One region of the Haloimpatiens massiliensis genome, then DNA from elsewhere that is predicted to be linked to it. Evidence: a T-box and tRNA genes for the amino acid it is inferred to sense, from the RefSeq annotation. Region 1 holds a T-box; the other holds one or more tRNA genes.

Evidence for each region. A T-box is a leader RNA that pairs with one kind of tRNA and senses whether it is charged. The one in region 1 lies ahead of C1715_RS08025 (valine--tRNA ligase), so its partner is inferred to be a tRNA-Val.
Region 2: it has a tRNA-Val gene. The T-box ahead of C1715_RS08025 (valine--tRNA ligase) is inferred to sense a tRNA for this amino acid. The anticodon was not compared.

The regions. Positions count from the first base shown of each region.
Region 1 is NZ_LT854639.1:601,914-608,551, reverse strand. It holds gene C1715_RS08035 (IS701 family transposase) at 1-519, opposite strand, end outside; gene C1715_RS08030 (WD40/YVTN/BNR-like repeat-containing protein) at 888-2,126, shown strand; T-box leader at 2,448-2,748, shown strand; gene C1715_RS08025 (valine--tRNA ligase) at 2,871-5,519, shown strand; gene C1715_RS08020 (bifunctional folylpolyglutamate synthase/dihydrofolate synthase) at 6,560-6,638, shown strand, end outside.
Region 2 is NZ_LT854637.1:82,181-88,818, forward strand. It holds partial or broken gene C1715_RS03565 (RNA-guided endonuclease InsQ/TnpB family protein) at 1-203, opposite strand, end outside; gene C1715_RS03570 (CoA-binding protein) at 751-1,122, shown strand; gene C1715_RS03575 (pyruvate, water dikinase regulatory protein) at 1,254-2,066, shown strand; tRNA gene C1715_RS03580 (tRNA-Glu) at 2,222-2,296, shown strand; tRNA gene C1715_RS03585 (tRNA-Val) at 2,303-2,378, shown strand; tRNA gene C1715_RS03590 (tRNA-Asp) at 2,387-2,463, shown strand; tRNA gene C1715_RS03595 (tRNA-Thr) at 2,470-2,545, shown strand; tRNA gene C1715_RS03600 (tRNA-Glu) at 2,559-2,633, shown strand; tRNA gene C1715_RS03605 (tRNA-Val) at 2,639-2,714, shown strand; tRNA gene C1715_RS03610 (tRNA-Asp) at 2,736-2,812, shown strand; tRNA gene C1715_RS03615 (tRNA-Thr) at 2,818-2,893, shown strand; gene C1715_RS03620 (hypothetical protein) at 3,114-4,724, shown strand; gene C1715_RS03625 (ATP-binding protein) at 4,805-5,785, opposite strand; gene C1715_RS03630 (DnaD domain protein) at 5,782-6,638, opposite strand, start outside.

The sequences.
Region 1 (6,638 bases):
ATTGTCTTTATCGACTTTAGTCTTATCATAAAGCGTTAGCTGATAAGGAATTGTAACATCGCCACATTGTAGTAAAGCACCTACAACTTGGTGTCCATAGACTTTTTTATTTTCTAAATGTGATTGATGAAATTGACACTTTTCTATAGGATTTTTAGCCCGTGACGAAGGCTTTGTCTTCTTACAGATAGTATCATCAATAATCACATAAATAGGCTTTCCTGTATCACGAGATAACTGCCAAATTTTATTAACTGCGAACTTTTGTAATGCTCTCAAAATATAATCTTCATTCCATGGGCTTTTGGATAAAAATTGACCTATGGATGTTCTATAAGTACTCTGATAGCAACTTTCAGCTATATGAATAACTTTGCCATCATACCCACGACCTACGGCTGCAAAGATAAATTCACAAACATGTTTTAATTGAGGCAGTGTTAAATATAATGATAATCCAAGTTTAATTATGAAATTGTTAATCTCTTTATTATATGGTATATTATTTTCTGTAGACATTTATATTCATCCTTTGTTTATGTTTTCTGACAGAAATATAATACACTAGGATATTATGAATGTCTATTTTTATTCCATAATTTGTTATGAAATTTGCTCATTTAAAGTAACTAAAAAAATTATGGAACCTAAATTCCCAAGGGATATAGGTAAGTGCATGTATATCATTCCTCTCTATATATTTGTGAACATTAGTGATTTTTATAAGAATTTGTAGCTTACTGATATAAACATACTCTTATTTTATCTCAGTTTATATAAAATACAAATATTTAATACTTAATTTGACGTAAAAATTATTCGGTGATACACTAGGTAAATGTAATAGAGAACATGGTTATTACTAATTTATAAGAGGGGAGTTACTTATGAAAAATAAGAAGATGTATGCAATTATAATAGTCAGTTTATTATCAATTGTAGTAATTACTATGGGGGTATATAAAAGTTTTTATAAACACAGTGAAGAGGAAAAGAAAAAAGTAGATTTAATCCAGGTGAGTAGTAAGTTATTTCAAGAGTATATGGAAAAAGAAGAAAATCAACCTGGACATGAAAATATAGAGTCATCTTATAATATTAAAGAAATAAAAATAATTGCAGGAGATTATAGAGAATTTGTTGCAGATATAAATTATGATTTAATGGCAACAACGGGTAATGATACAGAAGTGGTTAATTGTAAGTGGCCTATGAGAATAAAGAGGATAAGTGATGGCAAATATAAAGTTGTGGATCAAGGAATACATGTTAATAAGAATGGTTTAAAGCCAATAAAGGATTCAACTAAAAAGGAATATATCAAGAGCAAAGAGTTCGAAGTATCACTTAACTCACCTAATAAATACACTATAAGAGATAGACGAGTTTCTGTAACATATGATAATGGTAAGACTTGGGCGGATGTTCCTGTGGTATTAGAAAGCTTACTTAGTGAAAATGCGTTAACTGATTTGGCTAATAATGTTAATGAAAATGAATTTTTAGAAGAAGGAAGTTATTATATAACACCTGAAAAAACTGCATTTGTTTATGGAAATAAGGACAGTGATGTAAAAGTTACTATCAGTGAGGACAAAGGGAAGTCATGGAAAACTTATGAGGTTCAGGGTTCCAAGGACGACTATGGATATGAAAGAAAGTTGGTAGGATTTACTTCAAAGAACCAAGGTTATGTTGTTTTAACAACTGGTGTAGCAATGGGGCATCAAGAAAATTATATTTATGAAACAAATGATGGCGGTAAAACATGGAAAGAAATAGGAAATACAAATAAAACCTATGCCCGCGTAGTTACTGGTGCAGGGTTTGCAAGTGATAAAATTATACTTATGTGTTTTAGATATGAAAGTGATAATAATCCAACAGTATATCGTACCACTGATGAAGGGAAAACATGGAAAAAGGTATATATAAAGTTACCATCTAAATATAAATATGATTGTGCCACGCCATTATGTCCTGTTTTTAAAGGTGCAAAGGGAGTATTACCTGTTAAGCTAAGAGACGTAGATAGAACAATTCAATTTACAACAGATAACTATGGAGCAACTTGGAAATTTGATAAAGAAATAAACTATAGTAATGAGATAAAGTATAAAAAGTAGTTAAGGCACATTCAAATAAATAACAAGTCAGTATGCTAGTCCATTTTGCGTCATACTGCGTCAGCAGGTTCCACGGATAGTTCTACTAGCGGCGGAACTTGCTTCCTTGTCTGACACAAAATATACCAGCATCTTTGACTTGTTATTTATTTTCATGTACCTAAAAGAATATAATCTTTAGATATTGAAAATGGTAGTTAAAAGTAGAGTTTATATAGTTGAGATATTTATAAGGAATAAATTAGCATAGATAATTTTAAATACACCCTTGACATATAGTTAAATAGTATTATAATGTTAAATATATTCAAAATGAAATAAGTAAAGACTATGAAGAAGAGGAGTAGGGTATAAGGAATATTGAGAGAGGAAGATTCACCGGCTGAAAGATCTTCTATAGGAATTAGCTTGAAGGTAGCTTCTGAGTCTCTTTGCTGAAGTAGTAGTAGGCAAAGACGGTAAATTCGTTAAAAGTTTTAAGAGCTTATAAATAAGTTTTATAGCCTAAACAGTATATTAGTTATCCTATGGAGTAAAATAGTTCATAGGGCACTAAAGGCTTGGTTTATAGTATAAATTATTTATAAGAATAAAGGTGGTACCACGCACTGTCGTCCTTTGGATTGCAGTGCTTTTTTTATTATAAAAAATCATAGCGCTTGTTACAGGTTCTAGGTATAAGACACAAACATTTATTATAGTATCTAAAAATTACTATAAGTAAAAAGGAAAGGAGCAAAGGATATGGAAGAAAATAAAAATATAGCAAAAACTTATGACCCTAAAGAATTTGAAGACAGAATATATGAAAATTGGATGGAAAAGGGGTATTTTACTCCAGAAGTGGATGAAAATAAAAAACCATACACAATAATGATGCCACCGCCAAATATAACAGGACAATTACACTTAGGTCACGCTCTTGATGATACATTACAGGATTTTTTAATAAGAGTTAAAAGAATGCAGGGCTACAGTGCATTATATCTTCCAGGAGAAGACCATGCTAGCATAGCTACAGAAGTTAGAGTTGAAAAGGAACTTTTAAAACAAGGTCTTAACAAAAAAGAAATGGGAAGAGAAGCTTTTCTAGAAAAAGTTTGGGATTGGTCTGATGAATATAGAAATAGAATAAAAAATCAGATTCAAAAGCTAGGTGTTTCTTGTGATTTTACAAGAGAAAGATTTACCATGGATGAAAATTTAAATAAGGCCGTTAAAGAAGTTTTTGTTAAGTTATATGAGGAAGGACTTATATATAGAGGAAACAGAATTACTAACTGGTGTCCAAAGTGTCAAACAGCTCTTTCAGATGCAGAAATAGAATACGAAGAACAAAGTGGAAATTTTTGGCATATAAAATATCCAGTAAAGGACAGCGATGAATGGCTTGAAATAGCAACTACAAGACCAGAGACTATGCTTGGAGATACAGCAGTTGCAGTAAATCCTAAAGATGAAAGATATGCTCATTTAGTAGGAAAAACTTTAATACTTCCATTAGTAAATAGAGAAATTCCTATTGTAGAAGATGACTATGTAGATTTAGAGTTTGGTACAGGAGCAGTTAAGATAACACCAGCTCATGACCCAAATGACTTTGGAGTAGGTGAGAGACATGATCTTCCGCAAATAATGGTTATGAATGAAGATGGAACTATAAAAGAGGGTTATGGAAGATATTCTGGTATGGATAGATATGAAGCTAGAAAAGCTATAGTTGAAGATTTACAAAATGAGGGCTTCTTAGTAAAAATTAAAGAGCATAGCCATAATGTTGGATGTCATGATAGATGTGGAGTTACAGTAGAGCCAATGCTATCAAAACAATGGTATGTTAAAATGGAAACTCTTGCAAAGCCTGCCATAGATGCAGTAAAAGATGAAAAGATTAAAATTGTTCCAAAGAGACTTGAAAAAATATATTATAACTGGATGGAAAATATCCAAGATTGGTGTATTTCAAGACAACTTTGGTGGGGACACAGAATCCCAGTTTGGTACTGTAAGGATTGTGGAGAAGTTATAGTAGCTAAAGAAGAGCCAAACAACTGCACAAAATGTGGAAGTGCAAATTTAGAACAGGATAAAGATGTACTTGATACTTGGTTCTCATCAGCACTTTGGCCATTTTCAACTTTAGGATGGCCTGAAAAATCCGAGGATTTAAAATACTTCTATCCAACAAATGTACTTGTAACAGGCTACGATTTAATATTCTTCTGGGTTGCTAGAATGATATTCTCAGGACTTCATAATATGGATGATATACCATTTGAACATGTATTGATGCACGGTATGGTAAGAGACAGCCAAGGAAGAAAGATGTCTAAGTCACTAGGAAATGGAGTAGATCCATTAGAGATAATTGATAAATATGGTGCAGATGCTCTAAGATTTATGATTATTACAGGAAATGCTGCTGGTAATGATATAAGATTCTATGAAGAAAAAGTTGAGGCAGCTAGAAACTTTGCAAACAAAGTATGGAATGCTTCAAGATTTGTTATGATGAATTTAGACAAAGAGCTTATGGAAAAATATAAAGATTGTAAGGAGTACACTATAGCTGAGAGATGGATTCTTTCAAGAATGAACAACTTAGTGAAGGAAGTTACAGATAATATAGATAAATTTGAACTTGGAATGGCCTCACAGAAGGTTTATGAATTTATGTGGAATGAATTCTGCGATTGGTATATAGAACTTGTAAAACCAGTACTTTATGGTGAAGATGAAAAAGCAAAAGGAGTAGTATTTAATGTACTTCAAGAAGTTCTAGTTACTGGACTTAAACTTCTACATCCAGTAATGCCATTTATAACTGAAGAGATATATACTCATTTAGATGAAAGGTTAGAAACTATAACTACATCAAACTGGCCAAAATATAGTGAAGAGCTTAATGATTTAGAAGCTGAAAAGAACATGAATTATATAATGGAGGCAATTACCGCTTTAAGAAATGTAAGAGCTGAGATGAATGTACCACCTTCTAAGAAAGCTAAGGTTATGGCTTATATAACAGAAGGAAAAGAAGCTTTTAAAGAAGGAAAGATTTATTTTGAAAAACTTGCCTCAGCTTCAGAATTTGTATTCTTGAATTCTAAGGAAGAGGCAGAAAATGCAGTTTCTACAGTTACTAAGGGAGCAGAACTATATATGCCTTTACTTGATCTTGTAGATGTTGAGAAAGAATTAGAAAGATTAAATAAAGAAAAAGAAAAACTACAAAAGGAAATAGAAAGAGTAGAAAAGAAACTCTCCAACGAAAAGTTTACAAGCAAAGCCCCAGAAGCTGTTGTAAATGAAGAAAGACAAAAAGGAGAGAAGTATAAAGAAATGTACAATGCAGTTATAGAGAGACTAGAATCATTAAAAGAAATGAAATAAAAGAATATATTGTGACATAATATATTGAAGAAAAATCTGATTTTAATTCCGTAATAAATGTGTAATTTGGGACTGTTCACAATACGCCAAGAACTTCTAAATGTCTCACAGTTAAAGCCCCTAAAGCTTTCAAACTCACTTGTTCCTCGTTCAAACATGAAAGCTTCTTAACGGGTCTTTAACTGTGAGACATAAGAAGTTCTAAGGCTAGTTCAATAGTCCCCAATTCCACATTTATTACTACATTAAAATCAGATTTTTAGTTTAATATGTATGTGGTTTGAGAGGAGAAGCCTACTAAAGGATGATTTTCCTCCACTACGTTACGGAAAATCTTTAATTTATAAAACAAATAAAAAGGCTCCCATAATCTTTTTAGGCGTAGCCTTTCGTTTAGGACTTAAATCCCAGTTATTAATAATACTTTGACTAATTGGGAGATATAATTAGTTACTTTGATTAGAAACTAATGAATCACTAATTATTAAAATAAAATATTGAATAAAATTTAATATATTTTGCTATAAGGCATTGGCTTGTATAAACATTGGTTTTAATATTTACGCTGGCTACCGCCGATAAAAGATCTTTAAAGTGCTTAAAAAAAGGCTATAACTATTCCATTTATTTAATTAAAGATTTTCCGTAACATAGTGGAGGAAAATTTTCATTTAGTAGGCCGTCTCCCCCCCATAAGTAATGTATGTATGAACCGAAAAATCTGTCTTTAAGGTAACAATAAATATATTTTTTTAGACTATTGAGCTAGCCTTAGAAATTCTTTGTTTTCAAATTTCAATACCCGTTAAGAGGCTTTCATGTTTGAGTGCCGTTAGAAGCGAGTTTGAAAGCTTTAGGGGATTGAAATTTGAAAACATTAGAATTTCTTGGCGTATTGTAAGCAGTCTTAAAAAATATATTTATTGTGGACTTAAAGACAGATTTTTCTTACTGCACTTACATCACAATATCTTATATTGAGAATTATGTAAATATAGTATATTATTATATTGTATTTTATGTGTAGGGGGAAGATAAATATGGATTACAAACAGGTTATGGACTATGTAAATAATACAGCACGTTTTGGAACAAATCTGGGGTTAAGTAGAACAGAAA
Region 2 (6,638 bases), on a different contig from region 1:
AAAATTGAAACAAAATATCTATCTGCTTTTTGACTTACTGTACCACTTTTAACTATAGAGTTAACTGGAATGTATCCAAATTCTTTTAATCTAATCCAACCTAAAGTTGGTACTTTAACCCTATGTCTTTCAATAGTCCAATCTGTTTTATTGTTCTTTGGAAAGTAAGCTTTAACATCTTGATTTTTCTTTTTCTTATATTTTCTTTATATTGTTCGTAAGTATACTATCTTCTATTTGTTGGTGTTCTAAATGCTTTTAATATTCCTTCGTTATCCTATCTTTGTAATGTTCTAACTGATACATTAATTAACTCTACAACTTCATTTGGTTTATAATTATTATTTTTCAAATGTACTCACTTCCTTTTCATAAGTACATTTTACTATAGTTAATTACTTTTATTTATATTTTAAACAACTAAAGATATCTCCTTTTGGCTATTTATAGAAAAAAGCTTGAAGGGTACCAACAAGCATTAGAGTATACAAATAATATTTTATCCTATTTAGTTTAATTATAATTATTTTATAATATTTTTTCAATGAAAGGAATAGTTAAGCATTGAGTATTGATCATTTTAATTCATTGGTTGATTTTGTATGGATGAATTAGTAAATGAGAAGTGCATCATTGATACAATTATAAAAATTAGGATATAATAAACGTAAATATAATAAAAAAGGAAGGTGAAAAACTTGATTTTTGATAAATATTTGGACTATAAAATATCAATAATCAAGTGAGTTTATGGTAGCTAGTGAATTATTAAATTATAAAAATTGGGTAGTAGTAGGAGACGTTATAAACCAGAGTAAATATGCATATAAAATTTTAGACAAGTTAAGGAATAAAGGTTTTAATGCAGTGGGAATTCATCCTAAGAAGGAGGGGGAAGGCGTTTATAAAAGTTTAAAGGATGTGCCTTTTCAAATAGAAGTTATAGATTTATGTATAAATCCTGCTTTAGGTATAGAAATACTTAAGGAAGCAAAGACTTTAATTATTAATAAGGTACTAATTCAGCCTGGGGCAGAAAGTGAAGAAATTATTAATTATTGCAAAGAAAACAATATAATTGCTATAGAGGATTGTGCGCTAGTACAGTTATCTAATATGTAAGTATTTAGATTTACGTATTTAAAAAAATACATAGCTGCAAAGTCTTTTTAGGTTAAGCGCTGGTGATTACTGGTGTTTAATTTGTATGAATTATTGACAGTGTAAATTATTAAAAAACAGGGGGTGCTATTATGTTTAAAATATATGCCGTCTCTGACTCTATAGGGGAAACAGCAGAACTTGTAGCTAAGGGTACAGCAAGTCAATTTAAAGTAAAAATGCATGTAAAAAGAGTTCCATACATAAAGACATTAGAAGATGTTTATGAATTTATGAATACTATAGATGTGCCAGATAAATGTATGGTAATTTCAAATATAATTTTGCCGGAGATAAGAGATTTTTTAGTACAAAGATGTATGGAAAAGGGTATATTTGTATATAACGTGTTAAGTCCCTGTATGAATATAGCAGCTAAAATTACAGGAGAGCAACCTATATATGAGCCAGGTGCTGTGTGGAATATAGATAATGAATATTATGAAAAAATTGAAGCTATGCAATTTGCCGTGCAGTATGATGATAGTAAGGATGTAAGTGGAATAAAGAATGCAGATGTAGTTATAGTAGGTCTTTCTAGGAGTTCGAAAACAGCTTTATGTATGTACTTGGCCAATAAAGGTATAAAAGCTCTCAATGTACCGTTAATGCCAGAAGTTCCAGTACCAGATGAATTATTACAAGTAGATAGAAAAAAAATAATAGGTCTTACAATAAATCCTTTACATCTTATTGAAATTCGCAAGCATAGACTTTTAAAATTTGGAGGAGATCATTTTAACATAAATTATGCCAATGAAGAAAGGATATTAGAAGAATTTGATTTTTTAGATAAAGTATTTAAGAGACTTGGATGTAGGGTTATAGATGTAACTCAAAGAGCTATAGAGGATACTGCTCTTATTATAATGGAGAGTATAGGATGGGTAGAAAAGAGTATCTAACATGGCTATCCTATTAATTAGAGAAGAAATTAAAAGGAATTTTAAAAAAAGCTAAAAAGTTTTAAAAAAATATGTTGACATATGGAGAATAATCTTGTATTATATTATTTGTCAGCGCGGCAGACTAGAATGAAAAAAGCGTTGATAAATAATTTGGCTCCTTGGTCAAGCGGTTAAGACACCACCCTTTCACGGTGGTAACAGGGGTTCGATTCCCCTAGGAGTCACCATTATGTGGGCGCATAGCTCAGCTGGGAGAGCATCTGCCTTACAAGCAGAGGGTCACAGGTTCGAGCCCTGTTGTGCCCACCACATAATATGGCCCAGTGGCTCAGTTGGTTAGAGTGCCGGCCTGTCACGCCGGAGGTCGAGGGTTCGAGTCCCTTCTGGGTCGCCATTATAAGCTGGCATGGCTCAATTGGCAGAGCAGCTGACTTGTAATCAGCAGGTTGTAGGTTCAATTCCTATTGCCAGCTCCAATAAAAATAATTTGGCTCCTTGGTCAAGCGGTTAAGACACCACCCTTTCACGGTGGTAACAGGGGTTCGATTCCCCTAGGAGTCACCATATGTGGGCGCATAGCTCAGCTGGGAGAGCATCTGCCTTACAAGCAGAGGGTCACAGGTTCGAGCCCTGTTGTGCCCACCACTTATTTATAAAAATATATATGGCCCAGTGGCTCAGTTGGTTAGAGTGCCGGCCTGTCACGCCGGAGGTCGAGGGTTCGAGTCCCTTCTGGGTCGCCATATAAGCTGGCATGGCTCAATTGGCAGAGCAGCTGACTTGTAATCAGCAGGTTGTAGGTTCGATTCCTATTGCCAGCTCCAAAGTCTTAAGTAATTTTTACTTAAGACTTTTTATTTTTTTGTAATATTAAATATTTAATGTTATAGATAATATTAAGTATTTAATAGTATTATTATGTATAAGATGGGAGTTTGCATATAAAGATTTATACTATCTTTTAAAGGATAAATTAGTATAAATATAGAATCTTGTAAGTAATACATAATATTTTACAATAATATATTACTTGGGGGTATGAGTATGGAAAAAAATAGAGTCAAAACGAAGAGCTTTATAATAATAAGTATAATATTAATAATCGGTATAATAGCATATCAATACAGTGTTAATTTGAACATTAATAATCAGCCTCCTTCTAATAAGTGGGGGAAGGGGAAGTTTCTAGATCAAGCTTACATAAGTGCTACTCCTGCAATTATCAAAGAAGACAAAAATTATATTATTGCCTATAATGACAAAAATAAATTAAAAATCTTAGTAATAGATTATTTAGGACATAAAAAAAAGGAAAAAAGTTTAGGTATAAAAGCAAATAGTATAAACGGAATAATACTAGTAAAAGATAAAGAGAATAATTTTTACATTGAGTACGTAGGAAAGCATTCAAATAGTAATTCCTCAGAGCGGATTAAGTTAGACAAAAAGTTTAATATAATAAAAAGAGAAAATATAGGAGAGTTAAGAGAATTAAAACAAATAAATGATAATATGATTTTAAGAACTTATGAGGATTCAGTGGAATTTATAGATATAAAAACCGGAAATAAGAAATCTATAAAAGTTCCAAGTGCAGGAGGAATAAGTGGAATAGATTATAATGGTAAATATGTAATATGTTATACAGGGCAGGAGGTACAGGAAGTTACTCAAATGTGTACATTTTATGAGAATGGGGAATTTTCTCATTCAAGAGATTTATTCAATATGATAGTTAGATTTGGTCAAGTTACACCTGAAACTAAATTTGCTGTAGAGGGTGGAATTATGTATTTCTTTGTACCTAAAACCGGAGGCGATATAGTATATCAGATTCCTATTGATAATATTCCAAAGAACAAAGATGAATTTAAGTATAAATTTAAAGAGCTTAAATTTCCTGGAATCGGCTTAAAAAAAATAAACAGTGCAAATTGTATAAATGGCAAGGCGAAAATTCTAGTAGAGGGGAGGAGAATTTTTGGCATAAATAAAGAGCAAGATGATGTAATGGAATATAGATTAAGTAATGGTAAGTATGAGCAGGAAGGAATTCTTTCAAAATCAAAACAATTGTCCACTTTTGCAAACATTTGTGGAGAAATAGGAATATACTGTGATTTCCAAGCTAAATCAGATGAGGGTTTTGAGTGTCCATACAACTTATATATGACTTCAACAAATGAACAATATAAAAAGGAAAATAATAAACTTAAAAAATTTGAAAAAAGTATGTCATTACAAGAAACGGTTACTGGAGTTACATATAGTATAATATCTATACTGTTAATAGGAGCTGCATGGATTTTTCCAGGGCTAACCTTAATGGGTATATTCACATTATTATTAAGTAGATTTTCAGATAAGCAAAGAAAAGGCATATATATTGGAGTTCTTGTAGTTACAACATTTATAAAAGTTCTATCTATGTATGTTTCTGTATATAAAAATAGCTTTATGTTCTTGCCTAAAGAATTAGTTTCTCCTATGGTAGGAGTGTTTATCCTAGTATGTATAAGTTTATTTTGTTATGTATACTCATACTTATTTTATAGGGAATTTACAGAGGATCTTCCGGTGGCGAAGTATCTTCCATTTCTAGTAATGGATACATTTATTTCTGTATTAATTTTTTCTCCTTATATAATAAATTAAATATATTTTATAAAAAGTAAATTGAGAACAATATTAATACAAAAATCCCAGTTTGTTATAAGCTGGGATTTTACATTTCATTAACGTATTTTATTTAAATTCTTTTTTACTCTAATATCGTCACCATAAAATTTATATAGTTCAAAGTTACCAAATAGTCTTGAAGTAATTCTTTCTGAATAGTGTTTGGAGAGTTCTTCAAGAGATAAGTTTGTGGAAATAAGCATCCTTTTGTCCTTTAGGAGTTTCCAATTTATTAAATTAAATAATTCAGATTTAGAAAAGTCTGTTATTTGTTCTGTACCTAAATCATCTATTATAAGTACGTCACAGTTTAATATTAAATCCTCCAGTGTTTTATTTTCATTAAAGCGGGCATCACGCAAATTCTCTATTAATTCTTTTGCAGTTCTATATACTACAAAGTAGCCTCTGTCTATAAGCCATTTGGCTATACAGTGAGATAAAAAGGTTTTACCTGTACCAGAGCTACCGTAAAATAATAAATTTGTATCTTCCTTAGAAAAATTTTTCAAATAAGACTTTACTCTATATAATATCTCTTCCATATTTTTTCTAGGACTTTTTATTTCTGAGTCAGTTCTTCTAGTACCATATAGGTTTATGTTAAAATTATCAAAATTATTTTCTTTAAAGGAGGTCTCTAGATCAGAATTTTTATAATGGAGTTTAATTAGATATCTCTTATAACAAGAACATTTCATATTTCCTATAAAACCAGTATCGCTACATTTATTACATCTATAATGCATATCTAAGTAGTCTAGTGGATATCCTGATGAAACTAGAAGTTCTGTTTTCTGAACTCTTAAATCTGTTATCTTTTCTTTTAAATTCTTTAAGTATTCATCCCTATTTTCAATATTATTTAATATATTTATGGATAAATGTATAGAAAGTTTAGCTATTTCTTTTTCTATAGCATTTATTCCAGGTATTTTATTATATACTTCTTCCTTTCTATCTTTTAAGGCTTTCTCTTCCTTTTCTCTTATGTTTTCATACATTTTTAGTATTTGAGATTGGTATGTGTTAATCATTCATTATCCCATCCTAATAATTTTTTTTCTAGATCATCGTAATCGTACTTACGTTGAGAGTAGTCATTAAAGGTACTATTTTTACCATTGTTATATGATACTTTTTTTGCGGGTGAATAGGAGCTAGTTTTTTTCTTATCTTTTTTTTCTATATCCTCTAAAGTCTTTAAGTTTTCCTTAAACCAGCTGTTTAGTATTCCGTCAATATATTTAAAGTCAGCTTTGTTTATTCTTTCAAAACAAATGTCACAAGCTTTATATATAATTTCTACAGGAAATTTATAAATATTTATCCACTTATCCATCATTTGTTCTTGAGGTTTCATTATATCAGTAGATTTTATTCCTAAATAATTTAATATTTTTCTTATTCTAATCCATTTATCTTCATGTTTCTTTATGTAGCTTTGAGCATCTTCTACATTTTTTATATTTTCATCATTCCAAGCTAAAGCTATTTTTTCTATATATCTATAGTCGGTTTTACCTTTAGAAATGCAATACTGAATTAAAAGAAGTATTATTTCAGGAGTAAAGCTAAAGTCTTTTTGCCAGCTTAAATACATAGTCATTTCCTTAGGGGATAGAGGTCTTCCTACAAGCTTTTCTATATCTTGAAGCATATCTTTTATAGAGTTTTTATTTAGTTCCTCTAATAAGTTAATTTTCTCTATATCTTCTTCATCACCACTATCCTTTAAATCTAAAAAGTCTATATTAAAGTTACCCATATTATCTATAGGAATTAGTTTTATTACGCCTTCTTCATTCCAATAATTTAGTGCATTCATTACATCACTTTCTAAAAGATTCAGAGTAGAGGCCATCATGGAAGAATTTACTCCTAATTCAC